DNA from 3 places in the Actinosynnema sp. CA-299493 genome. Region 3 is predicted to be linked to each of the others. Evidence: riboswitches for the same ligand, from Rfam matches in the RefSeq annotation. Region 3 holds a riboswitch; each other region holds the start of a gene.
The links. A riboswitch is a leader RNA that binds a small molecule or an ion and turns the genes downstream of it on or off. The one in region 3 is predicted to bind S-adenosylmethionine.
Positions count from the first base shown of each region.

Region 1: it holds a riboswitch for S-adenosylmethionine, as region 3 does, so the genes downstream of both, thrC (threonine synthase) here and ACQPYE_RS32900 (aminotransferase class V-fold PLP-dependent enzyme) in region 3, are expected to answer to the same signal.
Region 2: it holds a riboswitch for S-adenosylmethionine, as region 3 does, so the genes downstream of both, ACQPYE_RS03575 (methionine ABC transporter ATP-binding protein) here and ACQPYE_RS32900 (aminotransferase class V-fold PLP-dependent enzyme) in region 3, are expected to answer to the same signal.

Region 1 covers NZ_CP191993.1:1,516,298-1,524,012, reverse strand. The annotation lists gene ACQPYE_RS07265 (glycoside hydrolase family 3 N-terminal domain-containing protein) at 1-1,814, shown strand, start outside; gene rpsT (30S ribosomal protein S20) at 1,943-2,203, shown strand; gene holA (DNA polymerase III subunit delta) at 2,548-3,531, opposite strand; SAM riboswitch class I at 3,628-3,743, shown strand; gene thrC (threonine synthase) at 3,755-5,017, shown strand; gene ACQPYE_RS07245 (DNA internalization-related competence protein ComEC/Rec2) at 5,178-7,715, opposite strand, start outside.
Region 2 covers NZ_CP191993.1:709,752-717,466, forward strand. The annotation lists gene metG (methionine--tRNA ligase) at 1-406, shown strand, start outside; gene ACQPYE_RS03560 (TatD family hydrolase) at 403-1,239, shown strand; gene ACQPYE_RS03565 (resuscitation-promoting factor) at 1,521-2,954, shown strand; gene rsmA (16S rRNA (adenine(1518)-N(6)/adenine(1519)-N(6))-dimethyltransferase RsmA) at 3,049-3,927, shown strand; SAM riboswitch class I at 4,014-4,106, shown strand; gene ACQPYE_RS03575 (methionine ABC transporter ATP-binding protein) at 4,309-5,319, shown strand; gene ACQPYE_RS03580 (methionine ABC transporter permease) at 5,316-5,999, shown strand; gene ACQPYE_RS03585 (MetQ/NlpA family ABC transporter substrate-binding protein) at 6,028-6,834, shown strand; gene ACQPYE_RS03590 (4-(cytidine 5'-diphospho)-2-C-methyl-D-erythritol kinase) at 7,163-7,715, shown strand, end outside.
Region 3 covers NZ_CP191993.1:7,773,933-7,781,647, forward strand. The annotation lists gene ACQPYE_RS32885 (multidrug effflux MFS transporter) at 1-912, opposite strand, end outside; gene ACQPYE_RS32890 (RluA family pseudouridine synthase) at 1,022-1,957, opposite strand; gene lspA (signal peptidase II) at 1,954-2,538, opposite strand; gene ACQPYE_RS32900 (aminotransferase class V-fold PLP-dependent enzyme) at 2,562-3,893, opposite strand; SAM riboswitch class IV at 3,932-4,046, opposite strand; gene ACQPYE_RS32905 (potassium/proton antiporter) at 4,142-5,623, opposite strand; gene ACQPYE_RS32910 (M28 family metallopeptidase) at 5,833-6,780, shown strand; gene ACQPYE_RS32915 (DUF167 domain-containing protein) at 6,777-7,058, opposite strand; gene ACQPYE_RS32920 (TetR/AcrR family transcriptional regulator) at 7,051-7,599, opposite strand; gene ACQPYE_RS32925 (SRPBCC family protein) at 7,660-7,715, shown strand, end outside.

The DNA of each region.
Region 1 (7,715 bases), 3.1 Mb from region 3:
CGCACCAGATCGGCCTCGGCGCGACCTGGAACCCGGAGCTGCAGGAGAAGCTCGGCGCGTCCACCGGCCGGGCCATGCGCGCGACCGGCGTGTTCTGGAACTTCGCGCCCGTCTCCGACATCGCCCGCGACACCCGCTGGGGCCGGTACTACGAGACCTACAGCGAGGACCCGGTGCTGGCCGGCGCCCTCGCGGCGGCGAACGTGCGCGGGCAGCAGGGCGACCCGACCGACGGCACCGCGAAGCTGACCGCCACCGCCAAGCACTTCGCGGGCTACTCGGAGCCGTTCAACGGCCACGACCGCGCGCCCGCCCAGCTGCCGATCCGGTACCTGCAGGACACCGTGCTGCCCGCGTTCCAGCCGCAGTTCGACGCGGGCGTGGGCACCGTGATGATCAACTCCGGTGCGGTGAACGGCGTGCCCGCCCACGCGTCGAAGTACCTGCTGACCACGCAGCTGCGCGACCGGATGGGGTTCCGGGGTGTGGCGATCACCGACTGGGAGGACATCCGGTTCCTGGTGGACCGCTACCACGTGGCGGCGAACTACGAGGAGGCCATCGCGATGGCCGTGAACGCGGGCGTCGACATGGCGATGGAGCCGTCGGACGCGGCCGGGTTCACCGCCGGGCTGCTGGCGGGCGTGCGCGGCGGCGCGATCCCCGGCAAGCGGATCGACCAGGCCGTGCGGCGGATCCTGAAGCTCAAGTTCGAGCTGGGGCTGTTCGAGAAGCCGTTCGTCGACGCGGCGAAGGCCGACGCGATCGTGAACGGCGCGGACCGGGCGCTGGCCCGCCAGGCGGCGGCGGAGAGCACCGTGCTGCTGCGCAACGACGGCGTGCTGCCCCTGTCGACCGGCGTGGGCAAGCTCGTGGTGACCGGTGACGCGGCCGACGACGCGGCCAGGCAGCTCGGCGGCTGGACGGTCGGCTGGCAGGGCGTGCCCGCCTCGTCGCCGATGCCGCCGACGGTGACGGTGCTGCAGGGCATCAAGGCCGCCGCGCCGTCGGCGAACGTCGTCGGGGCGGCCACGCAGGCCGACGCGGTGGCGCAGGCCGGTGACGCCGACGCGGTGGTCGTCGTGCTCGGCGAGGACCCGGGCGCGGAGGGCGAGTCGGACACCGAGGAACCCGCGCTGACCGCGGCGCAGCAGGGCCTGGTGGACGCGGTGCGGGCGACCGGCAAGCCGGTGGTGGTCGTGCTGCTGACCGGCCGTCCGCAGGTGCTCGGCACGGTGGCGGACGCGCCGGCGCTGGTCGCGGGCTGGCTGCCCGGCTCCGAGGGCGGCGGCGCGATCGCCGACGTGCTGTTCGGCGCGGTGAACCCGAGCGGCAAGCTGCCGGTGTCGTGGCCGAAGACGGTCGGCGACCAGCCGTTCTCCTACGACCAGGTGCGTGGCGCGAACACCTCGCCCAGCTCGGCCTACGACCCGGCGTTCGCGTTCGGGCACGGCCTGTCCTACACGACGTTCACCACGTCCGCGCCCGTGCTGAGGTCGGCGGAGGTGCGGCGGGACGACCAGGTGAAGGTGACGGTGACCGTCGCCAACACCGGTGCGCGTGACGGCGCGCTCGTCGTGCCGGTGTACGTGCACCAGCCCGTGAGCAAGGTGCTCACGCCGCCGCAGCGCCTGGTCGGCTTCACGCGGGTGGCGTTGAAGGCGGGCGAGCAGCGGGCGGTCGAGGTGACGTTCGACGTGCAGCGGCTCGCGGTGACGGCGGGCGACATGGACGGCTCGGGCAAGCCCGAGGTCGCCAGGGGCGACTACGAGGTCGTGGTCGGCGACGGGAGGGCTCGATTCACGGTGCGGTGAGCTGCCCTGATAACCTTCTCGGTCGTACCCGCGCGGCATTCCGCTGTGGAGGAAACCCGTCCCCTCGTGGGGCGGAGCCGGTGACAAGCGCGGTGCGACTCCGAGACCGAGGAAAAGGTGGCTTTCGCGTGGCGAACATCAAGTCCCAGATGAAGCGGATCAAGACGAACGAGAAGGCGCGCCTGCGCAACAAGGCCGTCAAGTCGTCCCTCAAGACCGCCATCCGCAAGTTCCGTGAGGCCGCCGAGGCCGGTGACAAGGAGAAGGCCGTCGCGCTGGCGCAGGACGCGTCCCGCAAGCTCGACAAGGCCGTCTCCAAGGGAGTGATCCACTCCAACCAGGCCGCCAACAAGAAGTCGGCGCTGGCGCGGCGCGCCAACCAGATCTGATCTGGTCTTCACGCTGACAGTGCCGCCCACCCCGCGCCGGGGTGGGCGGCACTTCACGTCTCCACTCCTCCGCAACCGGCGGGGTCCTGCGGCCAGCGCCCAGCAGCGGCACGCTCCACAGCCGACAGCCTCACAGCCGGCACCCAGCAGTGAGCGGCCCGGCCGCCCGCCCAGCACCCCGGCCCCAAGCCGTCAGTGCCCAGCAGCCTCACTCAGCACCCCGGCCCCAGCGGCCAGCACCTCGGCACCCCGCACCCCGGCGACCCGGCGGTGTCAGTGACCCGGCAGCCTCGGCCGGTCAACCGGCGATCGGTGCGATCGGTGGCGGTCCGGCAGCCTCGCGCTCAGCGGCGGCCTTGGGCGGCGACGATCTTCAGCACCGCGCGTTCCAGGGCGTAGCCCGAGTCGGCGGCGACGCCCTTGACGTCGGCGTTCAGGTCCGCGACCACCGTCATCGCCGCCGCGAGCCCCCGCTCCTCCCAGCCACGCGACTGACCCTGGGCCTTCTTCACCTTCCACGGCGGCATGCCCAGCTCGCCCGCCAGCTTGAACGGGTCACCCCGGCCCACCGCGGACACCCGCGCGACCGTGCGCACCGCGTCGGCCAGCGCGTCGGCGACCAGCACGTGCGGCACACCGAGCTGGATCGCCCACCGCAACGCCTCCAGCGCACCGGCCCGGTCGCCCATCACGGCTTTCTCCGCGACCGCGAACCCGGTCACCTCGGCCCGGCCGCGGTGGTAGCGGCGAACCGCCTCGGCGTCGACCTTGCCGCCCGTGTCGGCGACGAGCTGCGAGGCCGCCGCCGCCAACTCGCGCAGGTCCGACCCCACCGCCTCGATCAGCACCGCCACGGCCTCCGGGTCGGCCTTGCCGCCACCGGCCGCGCGGATCTCGTTGCGCACGAACGCTTCGCGGTCCGCCGCCTTGGTGATCTTGGGGCACTCGGTCACGCGGGCGCCGGCCTTGCGCAGCGCCGCGGGCAGCTCCTTGGCCGCCTTGCTGCGCCCGCCGCCACTGTGGACGACCACCACCGTCACCCCGTCCGCCGGGGCCTTGGCGTAGCCGAGAACCGCGTCGGCGATCTCCTTGCCGCACTCCTGCGCGGCCTCCAGCGCGACCACCCGGCCCTCGGCGAACAGCGACGGGCTCACCAGTTCCGCCAGCTCAGGCGGGGTGAGATCGGTCACGCGGACGCGGGTCAGGTCGGCCTGCGAATCGATTTTCCGTGCCGCCGCCAACGCACCGCGCACCGCGCGCTCGACCAGCAACTCCTCCTCGCCGATGATCAGGTGCACGGCGTCGGGCATGTCAGCGGGCGCACTCACGGCGCGATCCTCCCACGGGCGGCAGACGTCCGGATGGTGGACGTCGCTGGCTGAGGGTCGGGATCGTGACGTAGGTTGAGAGGCACAACTGAATACCGCTCATCCAGAGGGGCAGAGGGATCGGCCCGTAGAAGCCCCGGCAACCCGTCGCACAGCGTCCGCTGGCGATCACGGTGCCAATTCCGACCCGCGGTGCGCGGGAAAGATGAGGAGATACCTCGCGATGACTGCTGTCAGTGTGCCCTCGGCCACCACCTCCTTCGACCTCGGTCCTGCCCGTGCGCTGTCGTGTCGTGAATGCGGCCACCAGACGCCGCTCGCCGCCGAGTACGCCTGTCTCGAGTGTTTTGGGCCGCTGGAAGTGGCCTACGACTTCGGTCGGATCCGTCGCGAGGACATCGAGGCGGGCCCCCGGTCGATCTGGCGCTACCGCGGCCTGCTCCCCGTGCCGACCACCGTCGAGTCGCACCCCAACACCAATCCCGGCGGCACCCGCCTGGTCGAGGCCGACCGCCTCGCCAAGGCCCTCGGCGTCCGCAAGGTGTGGGTGAAGGACGACACCGGCAACCCGACCCACTCGTTCAAGGACCGCGTGGTCGGTGTCGCCCTCGCCGCCGCCCGCGAGCTCGGCTTCAAGGTCCTGGCCTGCCCCTCCACCGGCAACCTGGCCAACGCCGTCGCCGCCGCCGCCGCCCGCGCGGGCTGGCAGTCGGTGGTCCTGGTGCCGTCCACGCTGGAGCGGGCGAAGATCCTCATGACCGCCGTCTACGGCGGCAACCTGATCACCGTCGACGGCAACTACGACGACGTGAACCGGCTGGCACAGGAACTGGCCGCCGAGCACGAGGACTGGGCGTTCGTCAACGTCAACGTCCGCCCCTACTACGCCGAGGGCTCCAAGACGCTCGGGTACGAGGTCGCCGAACAGCTCGGCTGGCGGCTGCCCGACCAGATCGTGGTGCCCATCGCGTCCGGCTCGCAGCTGACCAAGGTCGACAAGGCCTTCCGCGAGCTGGGCGAGCTCGACCTGGTCGAGCAGACCCCGTACCGCGTGTTCGGCGCGCAGGCCACCGGCTGCTCCCCCGTCGCGGCCGCCTTCAAGGCGGGCCACGACGTGGTCACCCCGGTCCGCCCGGACACCATCGCCAAGTCGCTGGCGATCGGCGCCCCCGCCGACGGCCCCTACGTGCTGGACGCCGTCCGCCGCACCAACGGCGCGATCGAGGACGTCACCGACGAAGAGGTCGTCGAGGGCATCCGCCTCCTGGCCCGGACCGAGGGCATCTTCGCCGAGACCGCCGGCGGCGTCACCGTCGCGACCGCGAAGAAGCTCATCGAGACCGGTCAGCTGGACCCGGACGGCGAGACGGTGCTCCTGATCACCGGCGACGGCCTCAAGACCCTGGACGCCCTCGGCGACCGCGTCGGCCCCCGCGCCAACGTCCCGCCGTCGGCCGAGGCCGTCATGAAGGCCCTCCAGGACTGACCCCGCACCGCCCGTTCCCGCCTGAGGCCACGGTTCCCGTGGTTCTCGGCCTCAGGCGGGAACGGCCCCGGTCAGCCCGCCGGCGGCCGGATCGGCGGTGATCGGCCGAGTGCCGGCCACCTCGGTCGCGTCGCGGCTGTCACCTCGGCTGCCGCTCGTCTCATCGGTGCCTCCCGTCTGCCGTTGTGGTCACAGGGCGATCCGGGAGGAGCGCAGCCACCCCGTCCGGGGGAAGGCGGTCAGCTCCGGCAGGACGTGCGGGCCGACCGGTTCGGTGACCACGCGCCAGGCGGTGAGCATCTGCGGCCAGGGTCGTGTCGCCTTCTCCTGGTTGTAGCGCTCGGCGTGCCACTCCTCCGGCGGTATGGCGAGGTCCGCGTCGAACAGGCCGTCGGCGATCAGCCGGTAGGCGGTGTCCGGCGAGTAGACCTGCGCCAGGCGGATCACGCCGGTGGCCGTCGCCCTGGCGACGATGCCCCGCTCGCCGCTGGGCAGCTCCTCGCAGACGTAGTAGGTGAACGCGGGCCGGAGTTCGTCGCTCGGCCAGGGTTGGGCGGTGTAGCCGGGCTGCCACAACGCCCACGCCACGGCCCGGTTGCCGCCTTTCGGCGACCAGCCGGAGTGCAATCGGATCCAGACGTCGTTCTTCATGGTTCTCCCCTTGCCCGTTGTCGTGATGGCCGCCGCTCCCGCGGGCGACCCGCGGCCCGTCCGGGCCTGCCAGGACGGCGGTGTCACCGTCCCGGTCCGTGCGCAGCACCAACGCGCCTCGGCTCGTCAACGCGTCGACCAGCACCCTGCTGGGGTGGCCGTAGCGGTTGTCCGCGCCGACGCTCACCAACGCGATCCGCGGCCGGACCGCCGCGAGGAACGCCGGTGACGAGTACCGCGACCCGTGGTGCGGCACCTTGAGCACGTCGGCCCGCAGGTCCACGTGCCCGCCGAGCAGGTCCGCCTGCCCGGCCAGCTCGATGTCGCCGGTCAACAACACCCGCCCGGCCGCGGTGGAGGCCCGCAGCACCAACGACGCGTCGTTGACCGCCGTGTTCGTGTCCGTCCCGCTCGCCGGGTCCGCCCGCGGTCCCAGCACGTCGAGCTCCAGTCCCGGCCAGCTCAGCCGCTGCCCGGCGGTCAACTCGACCACGCGGACCCCGGCCGTCCGCGCCCGATCCCTCACCTCCTCCCAGGCCCACTCCGGCTCCCGCGACGGCCCCACCGCCACCGCGCCCACACCCCGTTCGGCCAACACCGCCGCCAACCCGCCGACGTGGTCGGCGTGCAGGTGGCTGAGCACCACCAACGGGATCCGCCGCACCCCCAGCCGGCGCAGGCACGACAGCACCGGCACCGGGTCCGGCCCCGCGTCCACCAACACCGCCCGGTCGCGCTCGGCGGTGGCGAGGACCACCGCGTCGCCCTGTCCCACGTCACAGGCCACGACCGACCAGCCGGGCACCGGCCAACCGGGCGAGACCACGTTCAGCGGCACGACCACCACCACCGCGCCGACGACGGCCGCCACGACCAGCGTCCGCACCCGGCGCAGCCTCGTGACCACGTAGCCGAGCACCAGCACCCCGGCCAGCAGCACCCCGCCGACCCAGCCACTGGGCCACGCGACCGCCGCGCCGGGCACGGCCGCCGCGTGCCTGCCGACCGTGATCAGCCAACTCACCGCCGGACCGGCCACCTCGACGACCAACCGGGCCGCCGGCTCGTGCGCCGACGCCAGCACGGTGGCCAGCACACCGAGCACCGTGGCCGGGGCCACGACCGGAGCGACCAGCAGGTTCGCCACCACCGCGACCAGGCTCACCTGGCCGGAGATCCCGGCGACCAGCGGCGCGGTGGCCAGGTTCGCCGCCACCGGCACCGCCAACGCCTCGGCGAAGCCCACCGGGACGCCGCGCTCCTTCATCGCCGCGGCCCACCTCGGCGCGAGCAGGACCAGCGCCGCCGTCGCCACCACCGACAGGCCGAACCCCGGCTCGGTGGCCAACTCCGGGTCGTAGAGCACCAGGACCACCACCGCCGCCGCGAGCGCCGGCAACGCCGACCGCTCCCGACCCAGCACCAGCGCGAGCAACGCCACCGCACCCATCACGGCGGCCCGCAGCACACTCGGCTCCGGCCCGGCCAGCACCACGAACCCGACCAGCGCCGCCATCGCACCCACCGCGCAACCACGCGGACCGACCCGCAGCAACCTCAGCAGCAACAGGACCGCGCCACAGAGGATCGCCAGGTTCGCGCCGCTGACGGCGAGGACGTGGGCGAGACCCGCCGTGCGGAACTCCTCCACCACCCTGGGTGGGAGGCGGGAGGTGTCGCCGACGACGAGCGCGGGCAGCAACCCGGCCGGTTCGGGGTCGAGCGAGGTGCTCGCGTCCCGCAGTCCGGCACGCAGGTCCTCGGCGACCCGCTGCCACACCGGCGCTTCGGTCACGTCCCCCGGAGGTCCCCGAACCCGCAGCACCGCGACCGTCAGCTCACCTCCGCGAGGAGGGGCGAGGGTGCCGCGCGCGGTGACTCGTTGACCCGGAAGGAGATCCCGCCACCGCGCCGCCGGCGCCAGCACGACGATCCGACCACCGTCGTCAAGCGATCCACGCACCAACACCAGGTCGACCCCACCCGCACGCGAGCCGAACCCACTGGTGCGCAAGCCGTGCGGCCGGTTGTCGAGTTCGAAGTGGAC
Region 2 (7,715 bases), 2.3 Mb from region 3:
GAAGGTGGTCGGCGCGGCCAACCGCTACCTGTCCGACCAGGAGCCGTGGAAGCTCAAGGACGACCCGGAGCGCCGCGACACCGTGCTGCACACCGCGTTGCAGGTCGTGCAGGACGCCAACGCCCTGCTGACGCCGTTCCTGCCGCACTCGGCGCAGAAGGTGCACGAGGCGCTGGGCGGCACGGGCGTGTGGGCGGCCCAGCCGCGGTTGACCGACGTCGCCGACCTGGACGTGCCCGACCGCGAGTACCCGGTGCTGACCGGCGACTACGCGGCCGAGCAGGCGACCTGGGCGTCCACCCCGATCGAGGTGGGCAGGCCGCTGGCCAAGCCCGCGCCGCTGTTCGCGAAGCTCGACCCCGAGCTGGGCGAGACCGGTCCCGAGTGGGCCCCGATCGCGAAGTGACGAAACGCCGAGGCGAACGGCCACCGGTCCCGGACACCCTGCCGGCGCCGGTGGTCGACGCCCACACCCACCTCGACGCGTGCGGCGCGAAGACGCCCGACCAGGTCCGCGAGATCCTCGACCGGGCCACCCGGGCGGGGGTGGACCGCGTGATCACGGTCGCCGACGACCTCGACGCCGCGCGCTGGGCCGCCGAAGCCGCCACGTGGGACGACCGGGTGTTCGCCGCCGTCGCCCTGCACCCCACGCGCACGTCGGCGTTCGGCGAGGTGGAGCAGGCCGAGCTGAGCCGGCTCGCCGAGCAGCCCCGGGTGGTCGCGATCGGCGAGACCGGCCTGGACTACTACTGGGACTACGCGCCGAAGGCCGCCCAGCACGAGGCCTTCCGGTGGCACATCGACCTGGCCAAGCGGGTCGGCAAGCCGTTGATGATCCACGACCGGGACGCGCACGACGACGTCCTCGCGGTGCTCGACGCCGAGGGCGCGCCGTCCACCGTGGTCTTCCACTGCTTCTCCGGCGACCTCTCCTTCGCGCGCGCCTGCGTGGAGCGCGGGTTCGTGCTCTCGTTCGCGGGCACCACGACGTTCCGCAACGCCCACGCGCTGCGGGAAGCCGCACTGTGGGTGCCGGAGGACCACGTGCTCGTCGAGACGGACGCGCCGTTCCTCACGCCCCACCCGTACCGAGGTCGCCCGAACGAGCCGTATTGCGTGAACTACACGCTCCGGGACCTGGCGACGCTGCGTGAGGTCGACCTGGGTGAGTTGGCCACGAAGATCACCCGAAACGCCGAACGCGTCTTCGGTCTTCGTGACGCCGTGAAGTCGTAATCCTCCTTACGACGAATGGCGGACAGACTTGCTCCCCTGACGGGGTGACTGAACTCACAAGGGTTGTCGGGGTGTTGGCACAACCCCCGTCGACCCGTTACGGTCCCGTGACCGTGCCCCGAGTCGTGATCCGGGGCGCACCCGCAGTCGGGGCGGGTCACGTTGACACCAGAAGCGAGAAGCCGAACAAGTGCGGGAGTTGCCGGAGATCACCAGCTGACCACCGACACCGAACCCGTGCGCGTCGCCGGACTTCGCGCCTTCAGGAGGTATGGCACCCCGTGAACTCGTTCAACGAGGACACCGACTGGTTTACGCCCGTGCAGCCGACACCCTCGACCGGTGTCGACGTCCTGGACAGACCCGGGCCGCCGTCCGAATGGGACACCGCGGTGTTCACCATCACCCCGGACGACGTGCTGGAAGTGCTGGGACCGGACGCCGACGAGCTGCTCGCCGGGGCGAACGTCGACGTCGACGAGCTGATCCGGCTCATCAACGCCGAGACCACGCTCCTGCCGCCGATCATCATCCCCGACGAGGTCTCCCAGGACCGGGTCGCGAGCAGCCTGGCCGCCGAGCGGCCGAGCGCCCCGCCCGCCGCGCTGGTCGAAGCCGCGGGGAAGTGGAAGCGGCGCTTCCTGAAGGCCGCCGTCCTCACCGTGCTGGTCACCGTCTCCGGCGGCGGTGCCACCGCGATCGCGATGGACAAGTCCGTCACGGTCGACGTCGACGGCGAGGCCACCACCGTCCGCACGTACGAGTCGACCGTCGGCGAGATCCTCGCCGACGAGGGCATCGTGATCGGCGAGCACGACGCGCTGAGCCCGTCACCCCAGGCCAAGGTCAGCGACGGCGGGAAGATCTCGCTGGACCGCGGCCGGCTGGTGAAGATGACGGTCGACGGCGAGCAGCGCGAGGGCTGGGTCCGCTCGGTCACCGTGGACGAGGCGCTGGACCAGATGCAGGTGGCCGACGAGGGCGCCTGGCTCTCCCACGACCGCAACATGGACGTGCCCCTCGGCGGGCTGTCGCTCGAGGTCAAGAGCCTCAAGACCATCACGCTCTACGACGGCGGCAACGAGCCGCGGCAGATCAGCACGACCGCCGTGACCGTCGAGGAGCTGCTGAAGGGCGAGAACCTGTCGCTCGGCCCCGACGACAAGCTCGGGACCGCGTTCGACCTGCGCGTCACCAACGGCGCCGAGGTCCACATCACGCGCACCGGCGTGTCGGTGATCAACGCGACGGAGGCCATCCAGCCGCCCGTCGAGGAGGTCAAGGACGACGCGCTGATGAAGGGCCAGAAAGAGGTCCTGGACCCGGGCGAGGCTGGCGAGCAGATCGTCACCTACCGCGTCACGGTGAAGAACGGCGCCGAGGTCGGCCGCGAGAAGCTGGGCGCGAAGGTCACCAAGGAGCCGAAGCCGAAGAAGGTCAAGGTCGGCACCAAGCTCCCGCCCGACGGCGCGGTCTGGGACCAGCTGGCGCAGTGCGAGGCCACCGGCAACTGGGCCATCAACACCGGCAACGGCTACTACGGCGGCCTGCAGTTCAACAAGAGCACCTGGGACGCCTACGGCGGCTCCCAGTACGCCGCGTACCCGCACCAGGCGACCCGCGAGCAGCAGATCGCCATCGCCACCAAGCTCCGCGACGCGCGCGGCGGCTACTCGGCGTGGCCCCACTGCCAGTCGAAGCTCGGACTCTCGTAACACGGCGCCGCCTCCGGCGTCGCGGCGAGGTCGCCTGGAAGTCGACGCGACCTCGCGTGGTGGTCCGGGAGCGGTGGTGTGGAGAATGGGTCCGGTGACTGAGGATTCGACGACGGCCGGGCGCGGGAGCCACCTCCTGGGCCCGGCCGACGTCCGCCGGCTGGCCGCCGAGCTGGACATCCGGCCCACGAAGAAGCTCGGGCAGAACTTCGTGCACGACCCGAACACGGTGCGGCGCATCGTGTCGGCGGCCGACCTGCGCCCGGACGACGTGGTGCTGGAGGTCGGCCCCGGGCTGGGCTCGCTGACGTTGGCGTTGCTGCCCTCCTGCCGCGCGCTGGTGGCCGTGGAGATCGACGGCGTGCTGGCCGACCGCCTGCCGGTCACCGTGGCGGAGCGGGCGCCTCAGCTGGCCGAGCGGCTGTCCGTCGTGCACGCCGACGCGATGCGCGTCACCCCCGACCAGCTCCCGGTCGCCCCGACCGCCCTGGTGGCGAACCTGCCGTACAACGTGGCCGTGCCCGTGGTGCTGCACCTGCTGGCCGTGCTGCCGTCGTTGCGCACGGGCCTGGTGATGGTGCAGTCCGAGGTGGCCGACCGGATGGCCGCCGGCCCCGGCAGCAAGGTCTACGGCGTGCCCAGCGTGAAGCTCGCCTGGTACGCCGACGCCCGCCGGGCCGGCCCCGTGCCCCGTTCGGTGTTCTGGCCCGTGCCCAACGTCGACTCGGCGCTGGTCGCGTTCGACCGCCACGAGACGCTGTCCACTGTGGATCCCAAACGGCTGTTCGCCTTGGTGGACGCGGCTTTCGCGCAACGCCGCAAGATGCTGCGCGGCGCGCTGTCCGGCTGGGCCGGCTCGGCCGCCGAGGCCCAGCGGCTGCTCGTCGCGGCCGGCGTGGACCCGGCGGTGCGCGGCGAACAACTGGCCGTCGGTGACTTCATCCGGATAGCCGAGGTCGCCTCCACTCGGTAGTCGTTGATCTTTCGGCCGAAAGTGTGATTTGCCGGACGATCCTGTTTCGGGCTTGCGTCAGCCGGTCCTGGTCAGGTCTACTCGTGGTGCCATCCCGAGCGGCCGAGAGACCTGGCTCTACGACGCCGCAGCAACCACCCCTCCACGGGGGCAGGTGCTTCCGCCAGGAACGATGGAGGATCACGTGCCCAGGATGCGAACGCTCACCCGCCGGCGGGTCGTCGACCACGGCCGCCGGACCTCGTCGGCCTGTCGCAGCCGCTGACCAGCCGCAGGCACCTCGAATCCCCGAGTCCTTCACCCAGGACACCTTTCCGAGCTGAGCCGTCGGTCACGCACGCCATGAGCGTGTGCTGCCGCATGCCGTCGTGGAGCGAAAACGTGATCACTGTCGAGAACCTCACCAAGACCTTCCCCGGGAGTACCGGGCAGGTTCGCGCGCTGGACGGCGTGAACCTGGACGTCGCCGCGGGCACCGTGCTCGGCGTCGTCGGCCCCAGCGGGGCGGGCAAGTCCACCCTGGCCCGGTGCGTCGCGCTCCTGGAGCGCCCCGACAGCGGCGCGATCCGCGTCGACGGCACCGACCTCGTCTCGCTCGACGGCACCGCGCTGCGCGCCGCCCGCCGGCAGATCGGCGTTGTGCCGCAAGGGGATTCCCTGCTGCGCCAGCGCACCGCCGCGGGCAACGTCGCGCTGCCGCTGGAAGCCGCGGGCGTGGCCGGGCCCCAGCGCCGCACCCGCGTCGCCGAACTCCTCGACCTCGTCGGCCTGACCGACAAGGCCGGCTCGTACCCCGACCAGCTCTCCGGCGGGCAGCGCCAGCGGATCGCGGTCGCGCGGGCGCTCGCCGCGTCGCCGTCCGTGCTGCTGGCCGACGAGCCGACCTCCGCGCTCGACCCCGACACCACCGGCTCCGTGCTCGCCGTGCTCGACCGGGCGCGCGCCGAGCTCGGCGTGACGGTGCTCGTGGTCACGCACGACATGGGCGTGGTCCGGAAGATCTGCGACGACGTCGCGGTGCTGGAGGACGGCCGCGTGGTGGAGCACGGCAAGGTGCTCGACCTGGTGTCGGACGCCGCGAGCCGCACCGCCGCGTCGCTGTTGCCGGCCGTCGACCAGAACCCGGCCCTGGAAGGCTCGTTCGACCGGGTCGCGGACGTGGTGCTGATCGGCTTCGCCGCCGTGGGCGCGCTGCTGCCGGAGGCCACCAGCCGGTTCGGCGTGGAGCTGAACCTGCTCGGCGGCGGCCTGACCAGGCTGGGCGAGACCCCCGTGGCGCGGTTCCGCGTCGGGCTGAAGGGCGAGCGCGCCGACTCGGCGCTGGAGTGGATCTCGGAAGCGGGCGGCTCGGTGCGCCGGACCCTCTCGGGTCCTCAGGGAGTAGCTGCGTGAGGTCCGCAACACCCTGGTCCATCGTGTTCGACGACCTGCTGGTCGCCACCGGCGAGACGTTGTACATGGTGGTCGTCTCCACCCTGATCGCGGTGCTGCTCGGAGCGCCCGTCGGCATCTGGCTCCAGCTCACCGCTCCCGGTGGGCTGAAGCCCCGGCCGGTGTTGCACAAGGTGCTCGGGTTCGTCGTCGACCTCGGCCGTTCCATGCCGTTCCTGGTCCTGCTGGTGGTGCTGACCTCGCTGACGAGGCTGCTGCTGGGCAGCACCATCGGGCCGACGGCGGCCATCGTGCCGCTCGCCGTGGGCGCGATCCCGTTCGTCGGCAGGCTGGTCCAGAACGTGCTGGCCGAGGTGCACGTGTCGGTGGTCGAGGCCGCCGTCACCACCGGTTCGTCCACGCTGCGGATCGTGCGCAGCGTGCTGCTCCGCGAGTCGTTGCCCGCCCTGGTCAACGCCATCGGCGTGACCGCGATCGCGCTGCTGGGCTACTCGGCGATGGCCGGGGTGGTCGGCGGCGGAGGGCTCGGCGACCTCGCCGTGCGCATGGGCTACCAGCGGTTCAACGACCGCTACCTGTGGAGCACGGTCGTCGTGCTGGCGGTCATCGCCACCACGATCCAGTTCACCACCAACCGCGTGGCCCGCGGCGTCGACCGCCGCCGCACCGCGTCCGTCTGATCGTCTTTCTCCTCACCTAAGGAATGAAATGCGTATTCGTGCTGCCCTGCTGGCCGTGCTGCTGACCGCGGTGGGCTGCGGTAGTGGCGACACCGGCGCCGCGTCCGACCCGGCCGCGCCGCTCAAGGTGGGTGTGAGCCCGGTGCCGCACGCCCAGGTCCTCCAGTACGTCGCGGACAACCTGGCCGCGGCCAAGGGGCTCAAGGTCGAGATCGTCGAGTTCACCGACTACGTGCAGCCGAACACGGCGCTGGTGGACGGGTCGCTGGACGCGAACTACTTCCAGACCGTGCCGTACCTGGACACGTTCAAGGCGGAGAGCGGCGCGTCGCTGGAGTGGATCGGGCCGGTGCACATCGAGCCGCTCGGCGTGTACTCGAAGAAGCACAAGTCGCTGGCCGACCTGCCGTCCGGCGCCCGGGTGGCCGTGGCGAACGACGCGACGAACGAGGCGCGCGGCCTGAAGCTGCTGCAGGACAACGGGCTGATCAAGGTCACGCCGGGTACGGAGAAGACGGCGACCATCCGGGACATCGCGGAGAACCCGCGCGGGCTGGAGTTCGTCGAGCTGGAGGCCGCGCAGCTGCCCCGGTCCCTGGACGACACGGACGCGTCCGTGGTGAACGGCAACTACGCCATCGACGCCGGCCTGAAGCCCGCGTCCGACGCGTTGGCGCTGGAGAAGGCCGAGGGCAACCCGAACGCGAACGGCCTGGTCACCCGGTCCGAGCTGAAGGACGACCCGCGGATCAAGGACCTGCTGGCCCTGCTCCAGTCCCAGGAGGTCAAGGACTACATCAAGGAGACCTTCTCGGGCTCCGTCCTCGCCGTCTGACCCGCGAGTCCTACGTTCAGAACGACCGTGTCCTACGTTCAGGACACCTGAGTTCAACGCTCAGGCGCCGTGGGTCGGCTGATCAGCCGGCCTGAGCCGTCGTCCGGCCGGGTGTCCGGCCCGGTGCGCTGCCCGAAGGGCGAATGCTTCGCAGGGGTCCCCGCCAAGGGGACCCCTGCTTTGATCCTGCCCCAGAGGTCCGACAAAGCGGGTCAGGGTGGGGTCGGGCTGTGGACAACTGCGAGAAGAGCGGGCCGGAAGTGTCTTTCGCCGCAGGTCAGCGGTCGGTGGGAGCGGGCGACCCGGAAACGCCCGTAGGCTTCATGGCGTGCTCGCTGTCGTCCCACCCCCGGTCATCGTCCGCGTCCCGGCCAAGGTCAACCTGCACCTGGCCGTAGGCGACTCCCGCGCGGACGGCTACCACGACCTGGTGACGATCTTCCAGGCCTTGTCGCTGACCGACGAGGTGACCGTCGCCATCGCCGAGGACCCCGGCGTCGAGGTGCACGGCGAGGGCGCCGACTCGGTGCCCACCGGCGCGTCCAACCTGGCGTGGCGGGCGGTGCGGGCGCTGGCCCAGCACGTCGGCCGCGACCCGGACGACCCGAAGGTCCGCATCGTCATCCGCAAGTCCATCCCCGTCGCCGGTGGCATGGCGGGCGGCAGCGCGGACGCGGCGGCGACGCTCGTCGGCCTGGCCTCGCTGTGGCGGCTGGAGATCAGCCGGGACGAGCTGGCCGGCGTCGCGGGCAAGATCGGCGCGGACGTCCCGTTCGCCATCTACGGCGGCACGGCCCTCGGCACCGACCGCGGCGACCGGATCGTGCCCGTGCTGTCCCGCCACACGTTCCACTGGGTGCTGGCGTTCGACCGGCGCGGCC
Region 3 (7,715 bases):
CGTCGCCAGCCCACCGCCGACGAGCCCGCCGACCAGCAACCCGACCCCGCCGACCGCGGCGCCCGCCAACCCGATCTTGAGCAGCGGACGCGGCATGATCCGGCCGGTCAACCTGGTGTTGAGCAGGCCGGCCAGCACGATCGCCACCGAGTTCGCGCCGAACACCAGGCTGAACTGCTGCGGGCTCAACCCGTACACGCCCTGGAGCACGAACGACGCGCCCGCGACGTAACCGAACAGCGAGCCGAGCGCCAGCGCCGAAGCCAGCGCGTAGCCGACGAACTTGCGGTCGGCCAGCAGCCCGCCGAACACCTTGATCGTGAGCAGCAGGTTCGCCGGCCGCCGCTTGTTCTGCGGCAACGTCTCCGGCAGCCCGACGGCCAGGGCGATCAGCAGGGCCAACCCGATCAACGCGAGCGCGATGAACGTGCCGCGCCAGCTGGTGAACCGCAGCAGCTGACCGCCGAGCACCGGAGCCACCACCGGCCCCAGGCTGTTGACCAGCATCATCAGCGACATGAACCGCGCCATCGCGAGACCCTCGAACCGGTCGCGCGCCACCGCCATCGCCACCACGAACCCGGCCGCCACGCCGAGCCCCTGCAACAGCCGCAGGCCGGAGAGCGCGAACGCGCTGGGCGCCACCGCGCAGAACAGCGAGATCACGACGTAGCTGCCGATCCCGAACAGCAGCGGACGCCGCCTGCCCCACGAGTCGGACAGCGGACCCACCAGCAGCTGCCCGACCGACAGGCCGAGGATGAACGTGGTCAGCGACAGCTGGATCTGCGACTCGGTCGAGCCGAACTCCGCGGCGATGCTCGGGAACGCGGGCAGGTACGTGTCGATCGAGAGCGGTCCGAGCAGGCACAGGGTGCCCAGCAGCGCCACCAGTCGGGACCTGTTGTCCATCGCAACCCCTCACAGGCTCGTCTGGCAAAAGCTTCGCAAGCCGAACGATCGGAGGAAAGCGATATGTCCCACGTCACGCGCCAGGCGCAAGTGTTTCGCCCCGGACGGCTCAGTAACCCTCTGCGCGCAGTAGTTCCAGCGCGGCCGTGAGGTCTTCGGGGTACTCGCTGGTGAACGACACCCACTGGCCGTCGGCCGGGTGGTGGAAGCCGAGCGTGCGGGCGTGCAGCCACTGCCGCGTGACGCCGAGGCGCTTGGCCAGCACCGGGTCCGCGCCGTAGGTGATGTCACCGACGCATGGGTGCCGCAACGCGGAGAAGTGCACCCGGATCTGGTGCGTGCGGCCGGTCTCCAGGTGCACGTCGAGCAGCGACGCGGCGCGGAACGCCTCCACCACCTCGTAGTGCGTGATGCTCGGCTTGCCGTTGGCCATCACGGCGAACTTGTAGTCGTGCTTGGGGTGCCGGTCGATCGGCGCGTCGATGGTGCCCTTGATCGGGTCCGGGTGGCCCTGCACGAGCGCGTGGTAGAGCTTGTCGACCGTGCGCTCCTTGAACGCGTGCTTCAACGCCGAGTAGGCGTGCTCGCTCTTGGCCACGACCATGACGCCGGTCGTGCCGACGTCCAGCCGGTGCACGACGCCCTGCCGCTCGGCCGCGCCCGACGTGGCGATCCGGATGCCCGCCGCGGCCAGGCCGCCGACGACGGTCGGACCGGTCCAGCCGGGGCTGGGGTGCACGGCCACGCCGACCGGCTTGTCGACCACGATCACGTCGTCGTCCTCGTGCAGGACGATCAGGCCCTCCACGGGCACGGCCTGCACCTGCACCGGGCGTTCGGGCTCGGGGAGGGTGACCTCCAGCACGGAGCCCGCGACCAGGCGGTCCGACTTGCCGGCGGGCTGCCCGTCGAGCACGACGTCACCCGATTCGGTCAACGCGACCACCACGGTGCGAGACAGGCCGAGGAGCTTGGCCAGACCTGCGTCGACCCTCATCCCGTCCAAGCCCTCGGGCACGGGAAGGGTTCGGTAGTCGCCGCTCATGCGCCAGCCTTCTTCTCAGTGGACTTCTTCTCCACGCGGGTGCCGTCGTAGTCGCGCTGGAGCAACGCCATCAGCACGATCACGCCACCGCCCACGCAGATGGCGGAGTCCGCGAGGTTGAACACGGGGAAGAAGTTGCCCCACGGGTCGAGCACCGAGATGAAGTCGACCACGCCGCCGCGCAGCGGGCCGGGGGCGCGGAAGATCCGGTCGGTCAGGTTGCCCATCGCGCCGCCGAGGACGAGGCCGAGGCCGATGGCCCAGCCGACCGACCGCAGCCGGCGGGCGATCCACAGGATGAACACGACCACACCGGCCGCGATCAGGGCGAGGATCACCGTCCAGCCCTCGGCCAGGCCGAACGCGGCGCCGGTGTTGCGGATCAGCGGCAGGTACAGCAGGCCGCCGAGCAGCTCGACGGGGTCGCGCCCCTCCAGGTTCTCCACCGCGATGATCTTGCTGACCAGGTCGAGCGCCAACACCAGCGGCGCGATGACGGCCAGCAGCAGGACCCGTCGCTTCGGCAGCGGTGCGTCCGGCTCGTCCGGCGTGTCCGGCTCGGTGTTGGGATCGGTGCTCACCGGGCCATTGTCCAGCATCGGAGTCAGCGCAGGAACGGCGGGAGCGCGCGCTGGTCGTCCAACGGCGTCCAGCGGCCGTCGCGGAGCTCGTACTCCCACCGCGAGCCCTCGACCACGAGCGCCCGCAACGCGGCCACGAACCGGTCCACGTGCTCCTCGGTGGTGCCCAGCCCGATCGACGCGCGCAGCGCGCGTTCGCCGTGGGTGAGTCGGTGCACGGCCACGTGGGCGCAGAACGCGCCGTCACGCACGCCGATGCCGTGCTCGGCGGACAGCGCGGCGGCCAGGTAGCCGGCGTCCTGACCGCCGACGGTGAAGCTCACCACACCCACGCGGTCCCGGTCCGAGCCGAACAGCGTCAGCTCGTGCGCGCCGGGAACGGTCGCCAGACCTTCCCGCAGCCTCGCCAGCAGCACGCGCTCGTGCGCGGTGGTCTGCTCCCAGTGCCTGCCCAGCACGTCGCACGCCACGGCCAGCGCGTGCACGCCCACCACGTTCGGCGTGCCCGCCTCGTGCCGCTCGGGCACCGCCGACCAGGCCACGCCCAGCCGGTCGCCGTGGTCGGTGACGCGGGCCGTCGCACCGCCGCCGACCAGGTACGGCTCGGCGGCCTGCAACCAGTCCGACCGGCCGACCAGCACACCCGCGCCGAACGGCGCGTAGATCTTGTGCCCCGACAGCACGGTGTAGTCCACGTCCAGGGCGCGCACGTCCACCGGCCGGTGCGGCGCGAGCTGGGCGGCGTCCAGGGCGATCCGGGCGCCGTGCCGGCGGGCCACCCGGGACAGCTCGGCCACCGGCCAGATCTCGCCGGTCACGTTGGACGCGCCGGTCACCACGACCAGCCGGGGGCCGACCGGCGCCTCGCGCAGCGCCCGGTCCAGCTCCAGCACGGCCTGGTCGGGTGAGGCGGGCGTGCGCAGCCGGCGCACGTTCGGGCCGCGCCACGGCAGCAGCGCGGCGTGGTGCTCGGTGTCGAACAGGATCACGGAGGTGTGCCTCGGCAGGCTCCTGGCCAGCAGGTTCAGCGCGTCGGTCGTGTTGCGGGCGAACACCACGGCGTCGCTGTCGCGGGCGTTGAGGAACCGCCGGACCGACGAGCGGGCCTGCTCGTAGACCTTGGTGCTGACCTGCGAGGCGAAGCCCGCGCCCCGGTGCACGCTGGCGTACCAGGGCAGCACCTCGTCCACCGCGTCGCGGACCTGCTCCAGACAGGGCGCGCTGGCCGCGTGGTCGAGGTTGGCGTACTCCACGCGCTCACCGGTGACCAGCGGCACGCGCAGCGACGCGCCGACGACGCGGGGCAGAGCAGCGGTGGTGGTGGTGGTGGTGGTGACGGGAACTGCGATCGTCATGACGCCCTCCGGGGGTCCCGGGGCACCCGTCGGAGAGGGGCCCGCGCTTGCCGGGCGCCCTGCGCGCCAGGCCAGGTCCTCACCAGGGGCACCCCACCGCGGTAGGAGGGTTGCCGGCCAGCAAGCCTGGGCTTAGCGCTGGCACTCATGACCTTCGCCTCGACGTTAGCCCGTCGCGCGCGCCGCCGTCGAGTGGCGTTCACATCCTGGGAGCGCCACGCACGGGCCGGCGCCTCGACCGGGGAGCGTCACGGCCGGCCGACGTCGCCCTTCCAGCGCGCGAACCGGCCCGCCCGGTCGACGGCCCGGATGCGGTCCTCGGTCGCCGTGCGCATGGCCTCGGTGCACACCACCAGCAACTGGTCGTGCACCTGCAACCGGGTCGTCGGCTGCGGCGTGAACCCGTTGTCGTCGCGCACCACGAGGCTCACCGACGAGCCCGGCGGCAGCCGCAGCTCCGACAGGTACACGCCGTGCAGCTTGGAGCCGGTTTGGATGCGCACCTGGAGCAGCTCCGCGCCGAGGTCGTCCAGCGCCGACGAGTCGACCTGCACCTCGTGCGCCTCGCCGGACTTGACCAGCCCCAACCACTTGGCCAGCCACGGCAGGGACGTGCCCTGCACCAAGGTCAGCACGACGACCAGCACGAACACCGCGTCGACGAGCTGCTGCGCCCCCTGGACGCCCTGGATCAGCGGGATCAGGGCGAACACGATCGGCACGGCGCCGCGCAGCCCGGACCACGAGATGAACACCTGCTCCCGCCACGGCACCCGGAACGGCAGCGCCGCGAACAGCACCGACAGCGGCCGGGCGAGCAGCACCAGCACCGCGCCCGCCACCAGCGCGGGCACCAGCGCGTCGAGCAGCCGTCCCGGCGACGCGTACAGGCCGAGCAGCACGAACAGGCCGATCTGCGCGATCCAGCCCAGGCCCTCGGCGAACGAGAGGGTGTCCGCCCGGTGCGGCAGGCGGGCGTTGCCGAGCACGAGGGCGGCGATGTAGACGGCCAGGAAGCCGGACGCGTGCGCGAGGTCGCCGACGGTGTAGGCGAGCAGGCACACCGCGACCGTGGCCAGCGGGTACAGGCCGGTGGCGGGCAGTGCGGCGCCGCGCAGGCCGACGCCGCCGAGCCAGCCGAGCACGACACCGATCACCGCGCCCGCGATCAGCTCGTAGCCCATCAGCAGCGGCGCGGTCCACGAGATCGGGTCCGGAGCGGCGAGCAGCACGACGGCGATGTAGACCGGCGCGTCGTTGATGCCGGACTCCAGCTCCAACGAGCCGATGAGCCGCTTGCCCACGCCCACCCCGCGCAACACGCTGAACACGGCCGCGGCGTCGGTGGAGGACAGCACCGCGCCCCACAGCAGCGCCGTGCGCCAGTCCATGTCCAGCAGGAAGTGCAGCGCGAACCCGGTGACCGCGATGCTCACGCCGACGGAGACCGTCGACAGCGCGATGCCGAGGCCGAGCGCCGGCTTCACCGCGCTCCACCGGGTGGTCAGACCACCCTCGGTGAGGATCAGCACGAGGGCGACCGTGCCGAGCGAGCGGGTCAGGTCGGCGTCCTCGAACTGGATGCCCACCACGGCCTCGCCCAGCAGCACGCCGATGCCGAGGTAGAGCAGGAGGGACGGCAGACCGAGCCGGATCGACACCCTGACCGCGATGACCGAGAGCAGCAGGACCGCGGCGACGATGCCCAGGTAGCCCGTCACATCGCCCACTCGACCTCCACGCCATCGCATCCGTCACCCGACGGGGTCATTCTCCCCGGTGATACCGAAATGGACGAATCCGGCACCGCACGCAGCGTCACCAGCCGAACGTCGCTAGCGCGAACCATGCGAAACCGTGCATGTTGACAACAGGGTCCGCCGCCCCGGTCAGCTCCCCCGTTCCCTCCGAGAGACACCCATCCCCTGCGGGAGACACCGTGAAGTTGCGAACGATCTCCATCGCGCTGGTCACCACCGGCGCGCTCCTCGGCTCAGGCCTCGGCTCGGCCACCGCCGCGCCGCCGACCGCCCTGGCCGGGCCGAACATCCCGGTCTCCGCCGTCCAGGCGGACCTGGCCCAGCTCCAGAGCATCGCCACCTCGAACGGCGGCAACCGGGCGCACGGCCGTCCCGGCTACCTGGCCTCGGTGAACTGGGTGAAGTCCAAGCTGGACGCCGCCGGGTTCACGACCAGGGTCCAGTCGTTCACCAGCAGCGGCGCCACCGGCTACAACCTGATCGCCGACTGGCCCGGCGGCGACGTGAACAACGTGGTCATGCTCGGCGGGCACCTCGACAGCGTGTCGGCGGGGCCCGGCATCAACGACAACGGCACCGGCTCGGCCGGGCTGCTGGAAGTCGCGCTGGCGGTGCGGTCCAGCGGCTTCCAGCCGACCAAGCACCTGCGCTTCGCCTGGTGGGGCGCGGAGGAGCTGGGCCTGGTCGGCTCGACCTACTACGTGAACTCGCTGTCCACGACGGACCGCTCGCGGATCGACGCGTACCTCAACTTCGACATGATCGGCTCGCCGAACCCGGGCTACTTCGTCTACAGCGCGTCCGGCCAGCCGTCGGGTTCCCTGCTGCTCCAGCAGACGCTCCAGGGCTACTTCGGCTCGATCGGCGTGGCCACCGAGCTGACCAGCGTGGGCGGGCGGTCCGACCACGCGGCGTTCGCGCGGGCCGGCATCCCGGTCGGCGGCACGTTCACCGGCGCCGAGGGCATCAAGACCTCCGCGCAGGCCCAGAAGTGGGGCGGCTCGGCGGGAGTGGCGTACGACCGCTGCTACCACCGCTCGTGCGACACCTCGTCGAACGTGAACGCGACCGCGCTCGACCGCAACACCGACGCCATCGCGCACACCCTGTGGACGCTGGCGGCCTAGCCGTCCAGCAGCCGCGCCAGCACTTCGGCGGCGTCGGCCGGGGCGGGGTCCACCCGCACGACCTTGTCCCGGCCGCGCTCGCCCGCGACCACCTCGACGTCCTGCTTGCGCACGCCGAACGCCTTGGCCAGCGCCTTGCGGACGGCCTCGTTCGCCTTGCCCTCCACGGCGGGCGCGGCGACCGCGACGACCAGCGCGCCGTCACCCCACCGGCCGCCGACGGCCTCGCGCCTCGCGGCCGGTTTGACCCTGATGCCGAACCGGAACGCGTCAGCCACGGCACAGCACCACGGTCAGCGTCTCCTCCAGCAACGCCCGCCGCTGCGCGACCAGCTCCGGGTCGGCCGCCAGCAACTGCGCCTGCCCCAGGTAGACCGAGTAGGCGAGCACGGCCCGCCGGCGCGCGACGTCGGCGGCGAAGCCCAGGCCGGCGAACAGCTCCTCCAGGTAGCCGACGCGGCGCTCGGTGACGCGGGCGAGCACCGGCCCCACCGCCGGGTCGTCCTTGGCCGCGAGCATGGCCAGCTCCACCGCGCTGTGCTCGACGTCCTCCAGCACCGTGGCGAACAGCAGCCGCAGCCGCTCCACCGGCTCCGACACCGACTCGACCAGCTCGATCACGGCCTCGGTGTGCTCGCGCTCCCAGCGTTCCAGGGTGGCCTTGAGCAGGGCTTCCCGGTTGGGGAAGTGCCAGTAGGCGCTGCCCTTGGTCGCACCGATGCGCGCCGCGAGCGGTTCCACCGCGACGGCCGCGACACCGCCCTCCACCAGCGCCCGCAGGGCCACCCGGGTCCAGTCGTCGCGCGTCCGCCGTGCCATGAATCCATACGCTACCGTACGGTAACGGACCATACGGTCCCGTACGGAGGTGGTGTCGTGATGATCGAGAACGTGCACACCCGGTTGTTCCCCGACAGCGCGGGCCTGGTCGACCG